DNA from 3 places in the Lacticaseibacillus salsurivasis genome. Region 1 is predicted to be linked to each of the others. Evidence: predicted binding sites of a transcription regulator. Region 1 holds the regulator's gene; each other region holds the start of a gene.
What was found. The regulator LexA, encoded in region 1, represses DNA repair genes until DNA is damaged. The targets are predictions, from matches to a motif close to CNAACANNTGTTNG.
Positions count from the first base shown of each region.

Region 2: AAA927_RS05480 (ATP-dependent DNA helicase) is a predicted target of LexA. The motif match lies at 3,648-3,661, and genes of this name have one in related genera.
Region 3: uvrC (excinuclease ABC subunit UvrC) is a predicted target of LexA. The motif match lies at 2,054-2,067, and genes of this name have one in related genera.

Region 1 is NZ_BTTP01000014.1:13,923-20,714, reverse strand. Features, by position in the region: gene AAA927_RS09580 (alcohol dehydrogenase catalytic domain-containing protein) at 1-931, opposite strand, end outside; gene AAA927_RS09575 (hypothetical protein) at 1,048-1,482, shown strand; gene AAA927_RS09570 (hypothetical protein) at 1,520-1,990, opposite strand; gene AAA927_RS09565 (AI-2E family transporter) at 1,987-3,150, opposite strand; gene AAA927_RS09560 (hypothetical protein) at 3,403-3,597, shown strand; gene lexA (transcriptional repressor LexA) at 3,733-4,359, shown strand; gene AAA927_RS09550 (AEC family transporter) at 4,402-5,346, opposite strand; gene AAA927_RS09545 (5-formyltetrahydrofolate cyclo-ligase) at 5,398-5,940, opposite strand; gene AAA927_RS09540 (DUF488 domain-containing protein) at 5,933-6,298, opposite strand; gene AAA927_RS09535 (helix-turn-helix domain-containing protein) at 6,623-6,792, opposite strand, start outside.
Region 2 is NZ_BTTP01000005.1:15,037-21,828, reverse strand. Features, by position in the region: gene AAA927_RS05505 (ribonuclease H family protein) at 1-96, shown strand, start outside; gene AAA927_RS05500 (LysR family transcriptional regulator) at 79-975, opposite strand; gene AAA927_RS05495 (DUF1634 domain-containing protein) at 1,728-2,096, opposite strand; gene AAA927_RS05490 (sulfite exporter TauE/SafE family protein) at 2,096-2,941, opposite strand; gene AAA927_RS05485 (hypothetical protein) at 2,945-3,556, opposite strand; gene AAA927_RS05480 (ATP-dependent DNA helicase) at 3,697-6,072, shown strand; gene AAA927_RS05475 (hypothetical protein) at 6,050-6,721, shown strand; gene AAA927_RS05470 (sce7725 family protein) at 6,718-6,792, shown strand, end outside.
Region 3 is NZ_BTTP01000003.1:204,838-211,629, reverse strand. Features, by position in the region: partial or broken gene AAA927_RS04490 (IS3 family transposase) at 1-461, shown strand, start outside; gene AAA927_RS04485 (MDR family MFS transporter) at 508-1,746, opposite strand; gene uvrC (excinuclease ABC subunit UvrC) at 2,092-3,870, shown strand; gene AAA927_RS04475 (hypothetical protein) at 3,985-4,128, shown strand; gene AAA927_RS04470 (PTS fructose transporter subunit IIABC) at 4,272-6,209, opposite strand; gene pfkB (1-phosphofructokinase) at 6,210-6,792, opposite strand, start outside.

The sequences.
Region 1 (6,792 bases):
AAATGGGCTGCAAGGTCGTGGTGGCACTGGCGTCAAGCAGGTTAGCCGCGGCCAAGGCTGCCAGCTGTGATAGGATGTGGCCCTGACTGGCGGTATTGAAATCATAGTCCGTTTTGGCAAACATGAATTCAAAGTCCAAACTGGCGGCTTTACCCTTCAGCGCCGTGACGTCCAGTGGCCCTTGCGGCGTGACCAAGGCGCCGACATGGCCGAAGGGGGCGACGACCTGACTGGCGAGGGCCAGGTAGGGTTCGGTGGCGTACAAAATTGCGACGCCATCAAATGCGGGCTGGGCGGCAAGCGTGGCCGCTAAATCCTGATGATAGTCTAGCGGTTGATCCACGCCATGCTGCCTTAGCCATTCAAAGTTTCGCGGACTGGCGGTAGCACTGACCGTCAAGCCGGCCCAATGTGCCAGTTGGCTGAGCATGGAGCCGACCCCGCCGGCCCCATTGATAATCAGCAGACGCTGGCCTTGATTGGCGAAGGCCTCGGCGTGAAAACCCATTTTTTCAAACAATAACTCCCAAGCGGTCAGTCCCACCAGCGGCAGGGCCGCAGCAGTTTGATCAGACAACCCGGCCGGCACAGCGGCAATCAACGCCGCCGCAACCGCCTGATACTGCTGCCAGCTGCCGGGGCGCTTGGTAGTACCGGCGTACATGACCCGCTGGCCCACCGTAAACTCGGTAACGGCAGGGCCACAAGCCACAATTTCACCGGTAGCATCGTAACCGAAAACCCGAGGCGTCTTTTGCTTGGGCAGACTGGCGCGCATTTTTTCGTCCACTGGATTCAGAGAAATCGCCTGCACTTTGACGACCACATCAGTAGGCGCTGGTGTCGGCATCGGTAGCGATACTGCGACGAGGCTCTCAGCGTCTTCCAAGGGGCGGCCTTCATAGGCAGCAAAAGCAAGATTATTGGACATCGAATCGACCTTTCTATCGGGCAGCCGGCAAACATTCTCGGCCACATTCTTGACTCACTATGTCTATGGTAACTGTTTTCTGCTAAAATGGAAAAAACGAGAAAGAAGGCTTCTTGATGCCAGGCAAGCACGAAAGCACAGAAAAAAAACATACCACGTGGTGGATCAACGGAATCTTACTGGTGTTCGGCGCGCTGTTCACGGGGTTTGCTTGGTACGCCACTAATCCCAAAACCTTGGTGGCTCAAGTTAGCACTGTCAGCTTCGGCTTTGGCTTGGTGGTCCTGATTGGCCTCTTGGCTTATCTTGACGATCGGCCATTCACTCGCTTCGGCCGCTTTGCGGTGGATCTGCTGGTGGGCCTAGCGATTGTGGTCTTGATGTACGTCTTCATGATTGGCATCACGGTGTATTGGCAAGTGATGGCCATTGCCGGTGGCATCGTGTTGCTGCTGGCGGCGTTGTTCGCCATTCGCAAACCCGTCAAAGCTAAGCCCCATCGGCTGACCCGGGATATTGATGAACCAGAAGATGAAACGCCAATTGAATAAACCCAAAAAAATTCCGAGTCAATCGACTCGGAATTTTTTATTGGACTTGTTGGATTTTGATTTCGATGGCTTCAGGCACCCGCGGCCGCAACACGTTGAACAGGGTCTGCAGATCTGAGCGGAAGGTCAAGCGGATGTAGCGCCGCGGTGAGATCCCGAAAACCCCGACCACGAGGCTTTGGCCGTTCGGCAGGGTGAGGGGCGTCAAGGTGACCCCGACCAGCTTGGTGTAGGGCACGACGCGGGCAAAAATGCCAACATTAATCAGGCGCGTGGGCGTGAGACCGGTGCTGCCGGACATCACGGTGAGCGTGATGAAGGCGGCGATGAAGACAATGTACCAGATATTGGCAATGCCAGTGGTTAAAAACCAAAAGCCCAGCACCACTGCCATGAACAGTTGAAAGGTGCTGTATGAAGCCCGAAAGTCGATGCGACTTTGCCAAAACAGATAGTAGCCGCTCAAGGCGAGCAGGGCGACGTCAAGTAAAATTAGGAATCCATTCATTTTTCAGGGCCAACTTTCTGTGTGATGGTTTGCGGCGATTCTTTCGGGTACAAGCCAGAGACTTGTTGATACCAGCGGAACAGCCTCGTTACAATGATCTTAAGCACTGCGAAGCCGGGGATGCCGAGAATCACGCCGAGCAAACCGAACATGTTACCAGCAGTAAGCAGCACCACGACAATGGTGATCGGGTGCATCTCTAGTTTACTCCCCATGACAAATGGTGAAATTAACTGGGTTTCCAGCAGCCATTCGACGAAGAATACGATGATGACCGCGATGAACATTTTAGGGCCTTGAATAGCGCCCATCACCAGTGCTGGAATCATGGCCACCGCAGAGCCGAAGTACGGAATCAAATTGAGCGGCCCGGCCAGCAACCCGAAAATCAACCCATAACGCAGGCCGATCACCGTGTAACCGAGCATAAAAATCATCGCGACAGCCATGGCGACGGTTAACTGCCCTTGCACGTAAGAGCCGACTTTGAGGTTCATTTCATGGAGCATATCGCCAATGCCCCGGCGCTGGCGGGTTGGCACGAGCTGGAGAATCATCGGGGTAAACTTGTTGCCTTCTTTAAGCATGAAGAACAGGACGATCGGGGCCGTGGCAATGGTGACGACGACATTGCCCACCGCGCCGACAATGCTACTCAATGAATTCAAGGTGCCAGAGAGAATAGTGGAACCACGGTTGGACAGCCAGGACTTGATCTCATTGGCGAATTGGTTGATGTCTGATTGCGAGAAGATGTTTTGCTTATCATTGAGATCAGTGAACCACTTGAGGCCGCTTTCCCAATAACTCGGCCAGGCCGCCACGAAGCTGCGCACCTGGGCCTCGATTGGCGGTACCACCCGCACAATCGCTAGGACAATCAGGCCAATCACCACGACGAAGACCAGCAGAATGGCGAGCATGCGTTTCAACCCGCGCTTTTCCAGCCAATTCACGATGGGATTGAGCATGTAGAACAAGATCCCAGCCAAAATGAACGGCGGCGCGATGATGCCAAGAAAGTTCACGGCTGGTTGCAGCAGCCAAGCGACTTTGGTGAAGATCCACACCGCTAGCAGCGTCAGCACCAAATCGAAAATCACCACAGCGAATTTACTATCTAAGAACCGGTGATAGAACCAAGAATTTTTCTTTTCCATTCCGGCTTCCTCCCTCTTGCTTATCAGTTTTATCATACCGAAAAAGCGGCGTGAAAGCGAATAGGACGCGGGACTGATTTTATCCGCCTTTCCCCTTGATGAATCTTTACATTACTGCTGTTGTTTGTATCGAAGAAACGCTAAATCCCCACTTCCCGGCTTTAAGTGTAAATTGTTAGATACAATAACTTTACAAAAGCCGAGGTTTCGGTATAATAGGGAGTATCAAATCTCGCGGGGGAGGGAAACACAATGTCACTGAAGATGTTAAAGTGGAGTTTACGGGCACTGACCGTGCTGACTGTCGTTTTGCTGTTCACCAATGCTGCTGCAATCGGCATCGGTCTGATGGCAGTCGATCTGATTGTCGGCGGTCTGTATCTCATGCATAAGTCGGCGTGCGACCGCCGCCAAATGCACCATTTAAGCTTAATGCACCGGCTGTAAAAGTCGGAAGCCGTTGCCAAAATTGGCAGCGGCTTTTTTGTTGGCACAGAATGCCGATATGACGCGATTTTTCCCTTGCAAACACGCGTTCGCACTGTTATGATGAAAGAAACTAATGAGCGGAGGCGGACGGCGATGCCATCCCAAGCAAGTCAGAAACGTTGGAAACAGATCCTGCAAACCATTTACGAATCAATCGATGGCCGCGGTTATCCGCCGACGGTGCGCGAAATTGGCAAGGCCGTGGGCTTGAGTTCCTCAAGTACCGTGGCGGCTTATTTGGAAAAGCTGCTGGCGGAAGGCTACATTGCCAAGGACCCGGCTAAGCCGCGGACGCTGGAAATCACCAAGGCTGGCCGGGAATACATTGGGGTCGGCGAAAGCGGCATCCCGATTCTCGGGACCGTCGCCGCTGGGGTGCCGATTACCGCCATTCAAAACGTCGATGACTATTTCCCGGTGCCGGATGACATTCCGTATCCTGCCGACGAACTTTTCATGTTGCGGGTGCAAGGGAATTCGATGATCAAGATTGGTATTTTGAATGGCGACCAGATCATTGTCAAAAAGCAGGAAACCGCCGAAAATGGCCAGATTGTGGTGGCCATGACGGCGGAAGACGAGGCCACCGTCAAGCGGTTCTATAAGGAGCCTGGCCGCGTACGGCTGCATCCTGAAAACGACATGATGACGGACATGTTCTTCGATGATGTCACGATTTTAGGCGTGGTCGTCAGCTTGTACCGCCCAGCGCTCATTTAAAGCCAAATTAAAAAGGCCGCATTTGCGGCCTTTTTGCGTGGACTAAAGTTGTTGGACCAGCGTCATCAGAATCGGAATCACCACAATCGAAAATAATGTGGTGGCAGACACGGTGATGGCTGCATTACTGCTATCGGCACCGTAGAGCTTCGCGACCACTGGGGCGTTGGTCATGACCGGCATCGCGGATTGCAGAATGAAGACTTGTTTCATCAGGAGCGGCACTGGTGCGAACACGACTAGGGCATACATAATCAGGGGTGCAAAGATAAACCGACCGCTGAAGACGCCGAGCAGTTCCTTGTTGATGCGGATGTTTTTGAGTCCCGCTTGGTGCATGGCAATGCCGATGAAAAACATGGAGCCGGGAATCGTCAAGTCACCGACATAAGTAAGGGTGGCGGTGAGAAAACTTGGCAGTTGCACCCCAAGCAGTACCAGCACCACCCCGACCATAAAGCCCAGCAGCGGCGGTGAGAAAACTTTGCCTAAGGTCTGGCGCCAATCGAAGTGGGCGGCTTGCTGGCCGTCTTTTTGAATCAGGTACACCCCTACGGTCCAGAAAATGGTGGTGTTGGCCATGTAGTAAACCAGCACATAAGGCAGACTTTTCGGCCCGAACAAGGCCATGTTCACCGGCAGGCCAATGAACACCGTGTTGGAATTGAAAAACATCGACTTGAACAACCCGCGTCGTGCGCGCGGCACGGCCAAGGCCTTGGCCACCCCAAACGATAAGCCGAACAAAATGGCCATCGACAGCACGGGAAAACGCAGGTCCGGTAGCAGGCGAGCTAGTTCGCGGGCGGTGAAGCGACCACAAATGGTTTCGACCATATAGGCTGGCAGCGCCACTTGGGTCACGACTTTCGCAATGATGCGACTGGAGCGGTCATCGAACCAGCCGCGAGCCGTGAGCGCGTAGCCGAGCGCCACCAGAATCAGAATTTCACTCACGCCACCTAAACTTGATAAAAATGCAGTCAACCAGAAGACTCCTTTGATGTAAAACCGGCCCTGTGGTAGCGGCCGGCGGGTTTAAAGCTGAATTAAGGTCTGAATCGGAATATCAAATGATTCGACTGGCCACTGCGGCGTTGCGAAGGCCATCACACTTGGCACTAAGGCGACGGTGGGGCCTGCATACTGGGCCAAAAACCGATCATAGTAGCCGCCGCCAAAGCCAATGCGGTAATGGTCTTTCAGGCTAAACCCGATCCCAGGGACAATCATGAGGTCAGGGTTTTGGTTGACCAACGCCGCATCATAAGGCGGCTCCGCCAGTCCGAATTTGCTCGTGATCCGGCCGGCAGGGCCAGGGTCCGGTAAAAAGGCCATTTGCCGTTTGGGCATCACCCGCGCCAGCAGAATCTGCTTACCGGCCTGTTGTGCGGCGGCCATCAGTGGCGCCGTGGCCACTTCCAGCGGGGAGCTGACAGTGGTGGCAATCGTCTGGGCTTGTTGCCACAGTGCGGTGGCCATGAGCTTGCTCAGCAAAGCAGCGCTTTCGGCTTGCGTTTGCGCTGCGGCCGCTTTGAGCCGAGCGATTTGGCCAGGGCGGAAGTCATTTTTGTCAGGCATTGGCGAGCTTCTCCTTCAGGTAGGCGGTGAGGACCACCGCATTGTTGTGCGCTTCATCTTTCGCGCCGAACAGCAGGAGCACCGGCTGCTTGGCCGCCTGCGCCTTGACTACAGCGATTAACGCTGGCGTATCAGGATTGGCGTCGAGCTCAGCGGTGTAGCGTTGCTGGAATTCAGGAAACTTCTCGGGATCATGCCCAAACCATTTGCGTAATTCAGTGGAGGGGGCAATGGTCTTGGCCCAGTCGTCGAGGCGGGCATTGACCTTGCTGATGCCGCGCGGCCAGACCCGATCCACCAATAAGCGAAACCCTTCAGGCTGTTCGTGACTATAAATCCGAACCGGAATAATCGTCATGTTTTTCCCTTCTTTCTGAAAATACCTTACCCCTTGATTAAAGGCGCTTCAGCCATGAACGTCAAGTCAGGGCGATGAAAATTGACATGCGGGGATGGCGCAATAATGGATCGTCGTTCGCTTACAGTGTTTGCGATTGCCGATTTAGCTTGAGCCGCATCATTAAAAATAGTTTTCAGTCTGCCTGCGCATGTTATGCTGGCGTCCTGATTGGCCTAAAAATCCCATTTCTCCAGGGTATGGATACCCTGAACAAATGGGATTAAGTGTTGGCTGCGCTTACGGTTCTATTCTTCTCGACGATCTTTTAAATCTAATCTGTTTTTAGGCGGTGATTAACAGCTTCAATTTTAGGCCAAGGCCTGCTGCATAGCGATTAAGCGTGCTCAGAGATGGAACAGAGTCCAACCGCTCAATTTTGGCCAGTTGCGGCTGTTTCATGCCAATTCGTTCAGCAAGATCATGCTGAGACAGTCCCTGACGAATTCTCTCTG
Region 2 (6,792 bases), on a different contig from region 1:
TTCCATAAAGTCAAAGGCCACGCCACCAATCAGCACAATAACGAAGTCGATGCCGCGCTTAATCACACCATGGATCAACTACCGGATCGGCAGTAAATTATCGGGGTAATTGGTTTGAATAAACGTTTGAATCACCGTCAACATATGCGCCACTGACGGTGATTTTTGCGTGGTGGGATTCGTCACCAAACACAGCGTACGCGCGAACGGTTCAGAGAACGGATAGATATTCACATCGCCAGTCAGTTTTTGCAACGCCAGTTTTGGCAGCACGCCCCAACCCAGACCCGCTTCCACCATCGACAAAATAGATTGGTCATCGACGGAATACACCAACGAATTGGTGGACACTTGGTAACGATCCAGCGCCGCCTTGGTATCGCGGTCATAGTCGCCTTGCTGCAGGATAAAGGAGCGTTTGGCCATATCGGCATCCGTCATGGTCTTCCCGTTTTGCGGGACAAAATCGCGCGGCGTGATGCAGTAAATCGGATCCTTGAGCAGCGGTACCACATTCGCCTCCGCTACCGGCAGCAAGGAAAAACCAATATCCACAGCCCCGGTGCGCACTTGCTCCCCAATTTCGTTGAACCCACCTTGCATGACCGAGACCGCCACTGCTGGAGTTTCTCGTTTGAAGGCTTGAATAATGCCCGGTAGCCAGTTGGTTGAGACTGAGGAAAAGGCCCCCAGCCGCACCCGCCCAGTATTCAGACCGTTGATGTTATCGGCGATTTGCGCCAGTTGATCTTCCAGATTCAAAATCGCCTGCACCGTCGGCAGCACCTTCGCCCCGTCTGGCGTCAACGCCACGCCTGTACGGTTGCGGATAAACAAGGGAAAACCCAGGTCTGTTTCCAGCTGACTCACACTGTGGCTGACGGCGCTGGGCGTGACATTCAGGCTCGCCGCGGCTTGAATGAAGGTTCCTTTCTCGACCACCGCCCGAAATACTTGATAGCTAAAATTACTCATAGTGACTCCTTATGTGAACGAATTTCATTTTATGCTCTGATAGTTGATTATTATTTATGATACACGAGTTCGCGGCGGCGTCAATCGGCCACGGGTGGCGGCGCCGGGCTCCGCTTGGGGCGTGCGGCCTGCTGTGCGGCCGGTTCGAGCCAAAACACGGTCTCGCACCTAATTATAGAGCCTCAACTCGCTTCGCTCTCTTGAGTCTCTAGAATTGCCGCGATGAGGACTGGTCAGCCTAAAAAGCGCAGTCTGACCAGTCCTCATCGGCTCACTGCTAGCCGCGTACCACAAGCTCCGCCCATCACCACCACCCGCTCGATAACGGTAGCGAATACGTTGATGGCTTGGATCTAACTCTCCACGTTCAAACCGAATAACAGTGCAACACCGAGCACTGCAAAAATTGTTCACCCAAGCGCAAGATTGTGGAGTTTTAATTTGAAGCCATTACTGTTCTCCAGCGGCGGCAGGCGGGACGGCAGAGGGGCGGGGTGGTCCAGCCGCGAAACAGTTGGCCCACGAGGTGACTGCATAGCAGGCAGCTCCTGGGCTAACTGGGGGCAACTTTGAGACGACACGGAGCGCGCCAGCGCGATGGTCGGCTCAAAGTTGAGGCTGGAGACCGCCCTATGGCTCCAGCCGTCCCCCGCAGCCGGACCAACACGACCCGGCGCCATCCCGCTTGCCGTTGCGGCCCTCCCCAAAACAAACAAAAAACGCCAGCTCCATCAACTAGAGCCAGCGTCAGTTTAACCTAAGTATCCAATCACCATCGCAATGACCAAAATCACCAGCACAATCGTCGTGATCCAGGCGTAGAGATGGTCTTTTTCTTTGATGAACGCATAAATCGAAACCACGACCCGAAGCACCGGCGTCAGGATCAAGAGGAACAAGCCCAGCATCAACACGGCGTACGGCTTAAACGCAATCACACCTTGCAAAATCGCTCCCGGCTTGCTGGGATGCACCCCTGCCGGATAGCCGCTTTGGCCGGTAATCAACAGCAACGCCAATCCAATCACGATTACGGCGGCGGCAATGATGACCCCAATGCGTAAAATCTGGCCGATGATGAGCTCAATATCTTGGGTTTCTTTTTTGACCTCATTGTCCATTAGATGCTCACCCCGAATCCTTTAAGTAGCATTTGCAGGCCCATGTAGCCAATCACCGGAATGAAAATCAGCCGTAGTACCTTGGTTGGCATGATTTGCATCAGCCGCGTGCCCAAAGTGGCCCCAACCAAAATCCCCACTGCCAGCGGTGCGGCGATTTCTGGCCGCAGGCTACCATTGAAGAAGTACACCGTGGCACTGGCCGCGGCGGTAACCCCCATCATCAAATTGGAGGTCGCAGTGGAAGGCTTCAGCGGCATTTTCATGATGGTATCCATCGCCAATACCTTGAATGCCCCGGAGCCGATACCGAGCAGGCCAGAAGCCAGCCCAGCGCCAAACATCATGGCAAAACCACCAGGCACGTTGGTGACTTGATAATTGACCTCTTTGCCCTGGGCCTTGTCGAAGTACGCGCCATTCAACTTGAGTTTTTCAGCGGCAGGGTCAGGGGTGGGCGCTTTGATGTTTTCCGGCTTCATCAGCATTTTCCTGATCATGTTGTACACCGAAAACAGGAGCAAAGCACCAAACAGGAAGTAGAGGAACTGGCCATCAATCAGGCCAGTCAATACGGCACCGAGCACCGCGCCGACCGTGGTGGCAATTTCTAGGAACATGGCCACGCGCAGGTTCAGCATTTCATCTTTCAAATAGGCAATGGTGGCGCCAGAGGAAGTCGCAATCACCGCGATGATGCTAGCGGCAATGGCATACTGAATCGGCAGGCCCATCATCAGCGTCAACACTGGCGTAATGATAATGCCTCCGCCCAGCCCCAACAGCGCGCCAAGAATGCCGGCCATCAGCCCGACACCAATCAACAATATCGCTTGACTTAACACGGACTACTCCCCCTTTTTGGCGGCAGGAGTCCGTTTGGTTGCGGCTTTGCGCGTGGACGACTTCTTCGTGGTTTTGCGGGTGGTCACTTTGCGGGTCGTGGATTTACGCGCGGTGGTTTTGGCGCGGTTCGCCGGTGCGGCCTTAACCACCGGTTTCGGGGCGTCGTGGTTGGCTTTGATGCGGACCAGGTCTTCGCTGACCTCGGCAATCACCGCTGCCTGGTTAGCCTTAGGATGAGCCAAATAGGTTTCGGCATCGGCGACCAAGTCGATATGCAAATCCGAGGCGTTCAAATCCGGCGTGGCCACAATCAAATAGATCTTGAGGGGCGCCATGCTGTCAGGATCCAGAAAATTGCTGACCTTTTTGCTATCCGCAAACGGCAGGTTGATGACGCCGGTTTCGAGTCGCACATAAGTTGGCGTCTCAGAGGTGATGGTCAGCTGCGCTTGAATCAGCTTGCCGGCGTTAATGGCCGCTTCTAGATCAGCAAAAACCGGCGCCAGCGCCCCGGTGAGGTCAGCTTGCGCCTGCTGGGGCGTGACTGAGTGGTTGATTTGTTCGAAGTTTTCTTCTTGAATGGCGGTTTGAAACGCCTTGACGTTGATTTCCATATTCACCCTTCTTCGTCGATTACTGTCGCCATCATATAATAAATCGCTATACGGTTTCAAGTTGTCCCCGCCAGCACCGGCTTTCAAAGCCCGAACACTTGTTTTATACTGGAAGGAAACTAGCGGCGGGAGGTGAAGACGTGAGCGATCGCATTGGGGTGCGTGAATTAGTCGAATTAACGGTGCGGACTGGTGATTTGGACCCAGTAACCACCAATTCGAATAACACAGCGTTGCTTGGCGCTCAGATTCACCGCAAGCTGCAGGCGGCCCATGACGCCGACTACGAAAAAGAAGTCTACCTCGCCCAAACCGTGACCGTTAACGATCACGCCTACACCATTGATGGCCGCGCCGATGGGGTCGACAGCAGCCACGCCCGCGTCATCATCGAGGAAATCAAAACCTCCGCCCGGGATTGGGCCGATGTCACCCAAAACACTAAGGATCGGTACTGGGCGCAGGCGCGGGTGTACGGCCATTTTCTGTGCGACAAGCGCGATTTACCTGAAATCGAGCTGGATTTAATCTACTATCAAACCAATACCGACCAAATCACGCGCTTCACCGAAGTCGCCACTGCCGAAGATTTAGCGGATTATTTTCAAGATCTGCTGAACGACTTTGGTGACTGGCTCAAAATGCGTAGCGATATTATTGCCGCCCGCGATGTCAGCATCGAGCCACTGGCCTTTCCGTTCCCAGCTTACCGCAAAGGCCAGCGCGAACTGGCCGCCGCAGTGTACCGCACCGTGGCCAACCACACCCGACTGTTCGTCGAAGCGCCAACTGGCACCGGCAAGACAATTTCTACCTTGTTCCCAGCCATCAAAGCGATGGGCACCGGGCTCATTCAGCGCCTGTTTTACCTCACGGCCAAGCAAAGCACTCGGCACGTTGCCGAAGATGCGATGGCCCTGCTGGCCCAAGGTGGCTTGGTGGCCAAAAGCATCACGCTGACGGCCAAAGACACCATTACGTTTCCCGAAGAGCCAGACGACCCGACTACTAATCCGTACATGCTCGGCTATTATGATCGGCTCAAGCCGGCGCTAAAAGATATCCTGGGCCACGAAAATGCCATCACCCGCGCCACCATCGAAAGTTACGCCCGCAAGCACACGCTTGATCCCTTTGAATTCTCGCTGGATGTGAGCTTATTTTGTGATGTCATTATCTGCGACTACAACTATCTATTCGATCCGGCGGTGTACCTGCAGCGCTTCTTTGCCGAAGACGATCCGACGAACTTCTTCTTAGTCGACGAAGCCCACAATCTCGTGGCCCGGGCCCGGGAAATGTACAGCGCCAGCGTGACTGACAGCGACTTTACCAGCCTACGCCAAAGCCTCGACGCCAAAAAAGGCCAGGGCTTACCGGCGATTAAAGGCGCCCTGACCAAAGTGATTACCGCCTTTGACGCGGCCTGGCTCAGTGTGGATTCCCAGCCCCTCACCTTCCAGCGCGACCAGCTCGATGATTTTATCGGTCAACTCACCACCTTCACCACTGCCGTCCACGACTGGCTGGGGCTGCCGCCGGAAGCCCGTGAGCAGGCGCTGGTGGATTTGGTACTACCCGTATTTTTTGCCGCCACCAGTTACCTACGCATTGCCGATTACTATAATTCGGCTTACGAAACCGAAATTGCCAGCACCGACGGCCAGCTGGTGTTCACTGAGCTCTGTCTAGACCCCAGTGCCTTCATTGACGCCTGCATCCAAAAAGGCGGCGGGGCAGTGTTCTTTTCTGCCACTTTGTCACCGCTGAATTACTACCAAGATGTCCTCGGGGGCCAGGAAAACAGTCTGGCTTATCGCCTCACGTCACCCTTCCCGCAGGACAATCTCAAGGTGGTGGTGACCACCAATATCACCCCCACTTATCGGCTGCGCGAGCAAAGCCTGCCAGCGCTGATTGCCAGCCTCACGGTGATGGTCAGTACCAAACCTGGCCATTACCTGGTCTTTTTGCCTTCGCACAGCTATCTCACCACGGTGGCTGCCGCCTTTCAACAGGCCAATCCAGACCTAGATTGCCTTGTCCAAGGAAGCCAAATGGACGGCGAGGCGCGCAGTAGCTTTCTGGCCCGGTTTCGCGATGACGACGCGCCAGTGATTGGTTTTGCCGTGCTCGGCGGAATTTTCTCCGAAGGCATCGATCTTGGCGGTGCAAAGCTGATCGGGGTGGCCATTGTCACGGTCGGTTTGCCTGGACTTAATCCAGAAACCGATGAGTTGCGGCGCTACTTTGACCAACAAGGCAAAGATGGCTTCGCCTATGCCTATCAGCTGCCTGGCTTCAACAATGTGCTTCAAGCCGGCGGCCGCGTCATTCGCGGCATGCATGACGTCGGGGTGGTGCTACTGGCGGACAGCCGCTTTGCCGGGCCGCGGTATGCCCCGCTGTTCCCGCCGCACTGGACCCACGCCCAGGTGACCAATGGCGTCGATAGTTTAGCTCAAGTTTTGACCCAATTCTGGGAGGCCCATGATGAAAACCAACCTCACCCTTGATTTAGAAAAGACCCTTTATGCTTACTGGGAAGAGCAAGGCGCCACTGCCGTCGAAGAAGTCACGATGCCAGATGAGCAAGGCATTGTGGACACCTTAGTGATGCAAAGTGGTAGTCCCCGCACCTGGCGCTGCTTTGAACTCAAGGTGACCAAAAGCGACTTTCACAGCACGGCCAAACTCAGCTTTGTTGGCCACTACAATTATTTTGTTTTGCCGCTGAAGCTTTATCAGCAAGTCAAAACCGAAATTCCGCAAAGCATTGGCGTGATGACTTATCAGCCTTTCGCCAAAGCCGCGCTGGCCGCCGCTACGGTGCCCATCACGACGCCTGGCCAGCTGACCATTTCTCGGCCGCCGCGCTACCAGGAACTGCAGGTGCCAGAAGCTGAGCTGTTGGACCGCTTTATGGCTAGCCTCAACCGCGAAGTGCAAAAGGCCAAACAGGTAGACAAGGGACTGGCACATTTTAGCGACAATGAGCTCCTGAAGGAATTGAAACGCCGCAGCGACCACTATCAAATCTACGATCCTGAGAGCAATCTCTATGACCGGGTGCTAGGCGACATCGAAGCGACCGCTGTGGCCAGTCTGCAGGAAGAAGTGGACGCCTTAAGCGCTGAGCTGGCGGCATTGAGGGCCAAGGCATGAAGTATTATCCCTTAATTCGCGGCCGCCAGTTTGATTTACTGGCGCTGCGGGAAGCCGTGCAACAAGATCAG
Region 3 (6,792 bases), on a different contig from region 1:
CCCAGGTACGGCTGTACAACGGCGAATGGGGCTATATCTCTTCAATCACAGATGAAGCTAGCCGTGAAGTGATCGCGGCTATTGTCAGTGCTTCTCCCAATAAGGCTTTGATTCAAGCGTCACTTGATGAATTGGAGCATCACCTTAAAGAAGGTATCACACCAACTCTTCACTCTGATCAAGGGTGGCAATATCAAATGGCGGACTACCAGCAACGTCTCAAGGCTATGAACATTACACAGAGCATGTCTCGTAAAGGTAACTGTCACGATAATGCGCCCATCGAAAGCTTCTTCAACCTCCTAAAACGTGAGTGCTTGAATCGGTATCAGATCAACACGCTCTCAGATCTGCGCAAGCTGGTGAACGGTTATGTGGATTGGTTTAACAATGTCAGAATTTCGAGAAACAAAAATGGCTTGACCCCAGTTGAGTACCGGGAACAAACCATGATTGCTTAATTCAAAATCTAAATTGTCTAACTTTTCTATTGCACTTCACATTTTGTCAGTCAGGATCTTTTTGATTCCAAGCTGCCTTGGGTAAATTCAGTACATGGATCACCGCCGCGATGGAGCACCCGCCCAGCAGTAAGAACAGGATGGCCATGCCATACTGGCCAATGGCCGTCGACAAGGTGACCGTGGCCCCAGCCAGCACCGAAGCCAATGGGTAAACCGCGGAAAAGGCGCCAGAGTAAGTCCCGATTTTGGCCGGATCCATCAAGTCTGCGCGCAGGGTTTGACTCGGCGGCACCACGACCATTTCCCCGATGGTGAGAGTCACTGCGCAAATCACAATTGGCCACAGAGTATTAAGCATGCAGGTGAGGGCAAACCCCAGCGTCTGCAGGCCCATCCCAATCGTGTAGGCCCGGCGCAGTGACCATTTGCTGGTCAATCGGGTGAAGAGTGACATGAAGGGAATAATGATGGCGGTGTTGATCAGCGTGATGCCAGACAGCATGCGCTGGCCATAGATTTCCAGCCCGAAAAGGTGTACCGTGTGAAAATCGGCGCCGAGATGCACGGCAAGGTAGAAACCAAGCTGGTTGGTGACCATGCCGCTGAGTACCATGCCGATGAGGTACCAGTCGTAGCGATGGTCACTTATGACTTGCCAGTAGCCGCGCACCGCCTGCCACACCGAACCAGAGACAGCATGATCCGGAGTGAAACTTTCGGACATGAAGAACCAGATGATGATCAGGTTGATGATGGTGACCACGCCCATGCCAATCAGCAGTTCAAAGAGATAATCCCGGAAGAACCACCCGCCTAACGCGGCGCCAATCATCACGGAAATATTGATGATCCAGTAAATGAGGGCATAGACGTAGCGCCGATTTTGCGGCGTTGAAACATCAATGACCATGGCTTCTTCGGCTGGGCTAGAGAGGTTGGCCCCGACTTGCGCAATCAAAAAGGCGAAAAAGGTTGGCATGGGAAAGTGCCCCAGCGGAGAATTCATCACCGCCGCTAAGGCAAACCCAGCCAACGTCAAAATTGTCCCCAGCACCATGATGGGTTTGCGACCGTGCACATCGGCGAGATGCCCACCGTACAGGCCGGCAATGAAGCCCATGACCGATACGATAATGAGCAGCACGCCGGTCAAACCGGCGCCAAAATATTTGGCGTAGTAAATCGTCATGTTAGGGCCAATTGAGCTCGACAGCATGACGGCCAAGAAGACCGTCAGCATCCGTAATTTTAAGTTGTTGTTCAGTGCCATAAATTCTTTCATAATTACCTCCGCCAAACTTAACCAGTATACGGAAAGCGCAGGCAAAAGAAAAGACCACTAGTGCTAGGCAGTGGTCAATTATCTGGGCCGGCGCCGCGGCGTTCGGCCAATTAAATTATGGTCAAGCTGGTGCTTGAGATTGGCCAATTCAGCGGCTTTTGCGCTGCGGGTTTGGCGTTTTTTAATCGCGGCGTTCGGCCGCTTCCGGTGTTTTTGCACGATTCTCATCCTCTATCAACGACTAAGGCTATGATACCATGCCGGCGTCTGAGTTGCGTTATGCCGCAGTGAATATTAGAATAGTAAGCGAACGTTTGTTTTGTAAACAATAAATGAGGTGATAGAATGGCGTCTGAACACATTGAACATAAGCTAGCCTTGCTGCCAGATGAGCCGGGCTGTTACCAAATGAAAAATATCAATGGCAAGATTATTTATGTCGGGAAAGCCAAGAATCTAAAAAATCGGGTGCGCTCGTATTTCAAAAGCAGTCACGATGGTAAAACCGCACGGCTGGTGGCGGAAATTGCTGACTTCGACTACATTGTCACTTCCAGCGATAAGGAAGCTTTTTTGCTTGAAATTACTTTGATTCAAAAGTGGCAGCCGTACTACAACATTAAGCTAAAAAAAGGTACCGGTTATCCCTACATCAAAATCACCAATGAACGTGATCCCAAGTTGGAGCTCACCGGTGACGTCAAGAAAGACGGCGCCTATTATTTTGGCCCATATCCTAATGTCTATGCCGCGCAAGAAACCATTCACTTCCTGCAAAAAGTCTATCCGCTGCGCCGCTGCAATGGTTTCCAAGGCCGGCCGTGCCTGTATTATCACATGGGCCAGTGTCTCGGCGCTTGCTGGCGGACGGTACCAGAGGAAGAGTATGCCGCCCAAATTGCCAAGATTCGCAGCTTTTTGGATGGTAACACCGGCCGGGTGAAGCAAGAGCTGACGCAAAAGATGGAAAACGCGGCCAAGAAGCTTGAATTTGAACGTGCCGCAGAGCTCCGTGATCAGCTGCACTACATCGAAGTCACGGTAGAAAAGCAAAAAATCATTTCCACCGACCGCACCCAGCGTGATGTCTTCAACTTCTACATGGACAAAGGCTGGATTTCGATTCAGATTTTCTTCATTCGCCAAGCGCGGCTGATGAAGCGGGAATCGCGGCTATTTCCGATTGCCACCACGGCCGAAGAAGAATTTGAAACCTTTATTTTGCAGTTCTATGATCGCAAGAACAACGTCAAACCTAAGGAAATTCTCGTGCCCAGTGGCCTTGATAACGATGTCCTAGAGCAAGTGCTTGAAGTGCCAGTGCGGACGCCGCAACGCGGGGAAAAGCGGGCCTTGATGGAATTGGCGGCCAAAAACGCGAAAATCAAGTTGGATGAAAAGTTTCGTTTGCTGGAGCTGGATAACCGCACCACGGTCGGCGCCCAAAACGAGATTTTTGCCGCTCTCGGCTTAGCGCCGGGGCATGTGATTGAGGCCTTCGACCATAGCCACATCCAAGGTACCAACCCAGTGTCTGCCATGGTGCAATTCGTCGATGGCCGGCCCGAGAAAACGAATTACCGCAAATACAAGCTGGCCGAAGCAGAAAACGAACACAGCGCGGATGAAGTGGCCAACACCTATGAAGTGATTAGGCGACGCTACAGTCGGCTGTTGAAGGAGCATGCCGCGATGCCGGATTTGATTCTGATGGATGGGGGCGAAATCCAGATGAATGCCGTCAAGGACGTGCTGGAAAACGAGTTAAACTTGGCGATTCCCGTGGCGGGGATGGTGAAGAATGATAAGCATAAAACCGCCCGCTTGCTCTATGGCGATTTTGACGCGCCGATTGATTTGGATCCGAAGTCCCAAGGGTTTTATTTGCTGGAACGGATTCAAGAGGAAGTGCATCGCTTCGCGATCACGTTCCACCGCCAGCTGCGCAACAAGAATTCGTTGGCGTCGCGCTTGGAAACCATTCAAGGGGTGGGGCCCAAAACCCGTTCCAAGCTGCTGCGCAAGTTCAAAACGATGAATGGCATCAAAGCCGCTTCCATGGAAGATTTGCAAGCGGCCGGCGTGTCCAAAGCCGTGGCGCAGGCCATTAAACTATCGCTGTAATCTAGCGCGACTGCATGCAGTCGCGTTTTTTGCTGCTTTCGTTTCTCTGGCAACCATGTTATTATGATGATATTAAAATGAGATTTAAATTATAAAACGAAAAGAGTGATGATCATGATGGCGATGCCGAATCATCCAAGCAGACAGCATCAAGTCGATCAGGACCGTGCTTATGACCGAGTTGCACCAAAGCCAGCTCACTGCCTAGCGTTGATTGCCGCCAGTCTGTTACTGGCCGGGGTATTGGGGTTGCTCTAATTAAACGAGTGGGTCCGCTGCCAGTGACAGCGGGCCCTTTTTGTTGGGCAGGGGCGGGCGCGCAGGCCGCACCGAGGACAAACACCCGCGCCAGGGTACAGAAAAATCCCTCACTGCCGCAGCAGTGAGGGACAAAGGGAACGTTAAGCTTCTTTTGCTTTTGGCCGCCAGAGGCCGAGGATGAGACCGGCAATAACGGTGCCGACAATTAGCGAGACGATGAAGCCTAGTTTTTGATCCGTTAGCGCTAAGGCCACGATACCGCCGTGGGGCGCTGGTACGTTGACCTTGAAGACTTGCGTCAAGCCGCCGGCAATCGCGGAGCCAATGACCGAGCTCCCAATGATGTGCAGTGGATCGGTGGCGGCGAAGGGAATGGCGCCTTCAGTGATAAAGGTCAGGCCCAAGACATAGTTGGACATGGCGGAGCTATGTTCCGTTTTGGTGAATTTTTGCGGGAACAAGGTTGCGGCCAAGGCAATGGCCAGCGGCGGAATCATCCCACCAATCATGACGGCAGCCATCCAGCGGCCGTCTTTGAAGCCAGAAGCCTGGTAAATCCCAATGGCAAAGGTGTAAGCCGCTTTGTTGAAGGGACCGCCCATGTCAATGCTCATCATCGCCGCCAAAATCACGCCGACGACGACGGCGTTACCAGTGCCCATCCCTTCAAGCCAGGCAATCAGCGCGCCATTCAAGAAGGCAAAAATCGGATTAACAATGAAGAACATGATCAGGCCGATCAAGGCTAAGCCAATGACTGGGTAGAACAAAATGGTCTTCAAGCCATCCAGCGAGCGTGGGACTTTAGCGAAGAGTTTCTTGAGGCCGACAATCATCCAGCCGGCGATAAACCCTGCGGCCAGGCCGCCGATAAACCCAGCCGGATTTTGTGCTTTGACAATTGAAGCGGAAGCCAAGGTGGCCATGTAACCGCCGACAAACCCAGGCATCAAGGCTGGACGATCACCGATTGATACGGCGATGTAAGCAGCCAAGACTGGTACCAAGAAGGAAAAGGCGTAGTTCCCTAAGTTATTGGTGAAAGTGAACCAACCAGACTGGGCGCCAAACGCATTTTCAAAGATGAAGGACAGCGCCATGATGATCCCACCGCCGACCACGAAAGGCAGCATGTTGGAAACACCGTTCATCAGGTCGGCATAAATCCTGCTCCAGGTACTCTTCTTTTCGTCATCATCCGCGTCGCTTTGCGCGCCGCCTTCAGCGTGGAAAATCGGGCCTTTTTCCGCCAAGGTGTCGTTGATTAATTCTTCCGGCTTCTTGATGCCGTCGATGACCGGGCGGTTGATTAGATGCTTACCGTCAAAGCGCGGCATGTCGACTTTCTTGTCGGCAGCGATGATGACGCCAACTGCCTTGGCGATGTCGGCTTTGGTTAGGAGGTGCTTCACGCCCTCAGAGCCGTTGGTTTCGACTTTGATGGCGACGCCCATTTTCTCGGCTTGTTCCTTAAGGGCGGCTTCAGCCATGTAAGTATGGGCAATGCCAGTGGGGCAGGCGGTGACCGCGACGATAAACGGCTTTTCTGCTGGCGTGGTTTCAACCGCGGCTGGGGCCGCAGCAGCTTCGGCGGCTGCCTCTTCAGCTTCTTTGGCTTCCTTGGCCGCTTGGGCATCAGCAAAGAGTTGCAAGACTTCATCTGGGGTAGTTGCTTCTTTGAGGGCAGCCACCAGCTTCGGGTTGATCAGCAGCGACGACAATGCGGCTAAGGCTTGCAGGTGGGTGTTGTTGGCACCTTCGGGAGCGGCAATCATGAAGAACAGGTGCACCGGCTGGCCATCTAAGGCATTAAAGTCGACGCCGGCGGCACTTTTGGCAAACAGCACCGTGGCGCGTTGAACGGCTTTGTCTTTGGCATGGGGCATGGCGATACCATCCCCGATGCCGGTGGTAGACTCTGCTTCACGCTTTTCAATGTCGGCTTGATAGAGTTTGGCATCATCGATAATGCCTTCATCAGCGTACTTGGTGACCATTTCGGTGATGGCCGCCGCCTTGGTGGTGGCCTTGAGGTCCATGATCATGACATTTTTGAGTAGTAAGTCACGAATATCCATTTAGATTTCCTCCATTGTGATGGTGGCGGCAACTTCAGCGATTTTAGCCTTGGTGGCTAAGTCTTGGGAAAAGGCAGTGGCACTGCCGCAGGCGATGCCGGCTTTAAACGCGGCTTGCGCATCGCCGGTTTGCATCAAGGTACCGGTGAAACCGGCGAGCATCGAGTCGCCGGCGCCCACCGAGTTGATCACTTGACCCGGAGCAACGGTGCCATGGTAGGCATGCTCGGCGGTGATCATCAGCGCGCCTTTGCCAGCCATGGAAACCAGGACATGCTGCGCGCCGAGCTTCAGCAACTTGCGCCCAGCAGTGACCACTTGCTGCAGATCTGTGTATTCGTCATCCCCGAATAAGGCGGCCAGTTCATGGTGATTCGGTTTGACGACGAGGGGATGATCAGGCAGCGTGTCGAGTAGCGCTTGGCCAGTGGTGTCAATGACAAACTCAGCTTCGGCCGCATGAATCATCGGAATGAGGTCGCGGTAGAAACTTGTCGGCAAACCTTGCGGGAGGCTGCCAGCCATAATCACGACATCCCCAGGTTGCAGGCGGGCTTTGAGGTCAGAGGTGAAGGCTGCGACT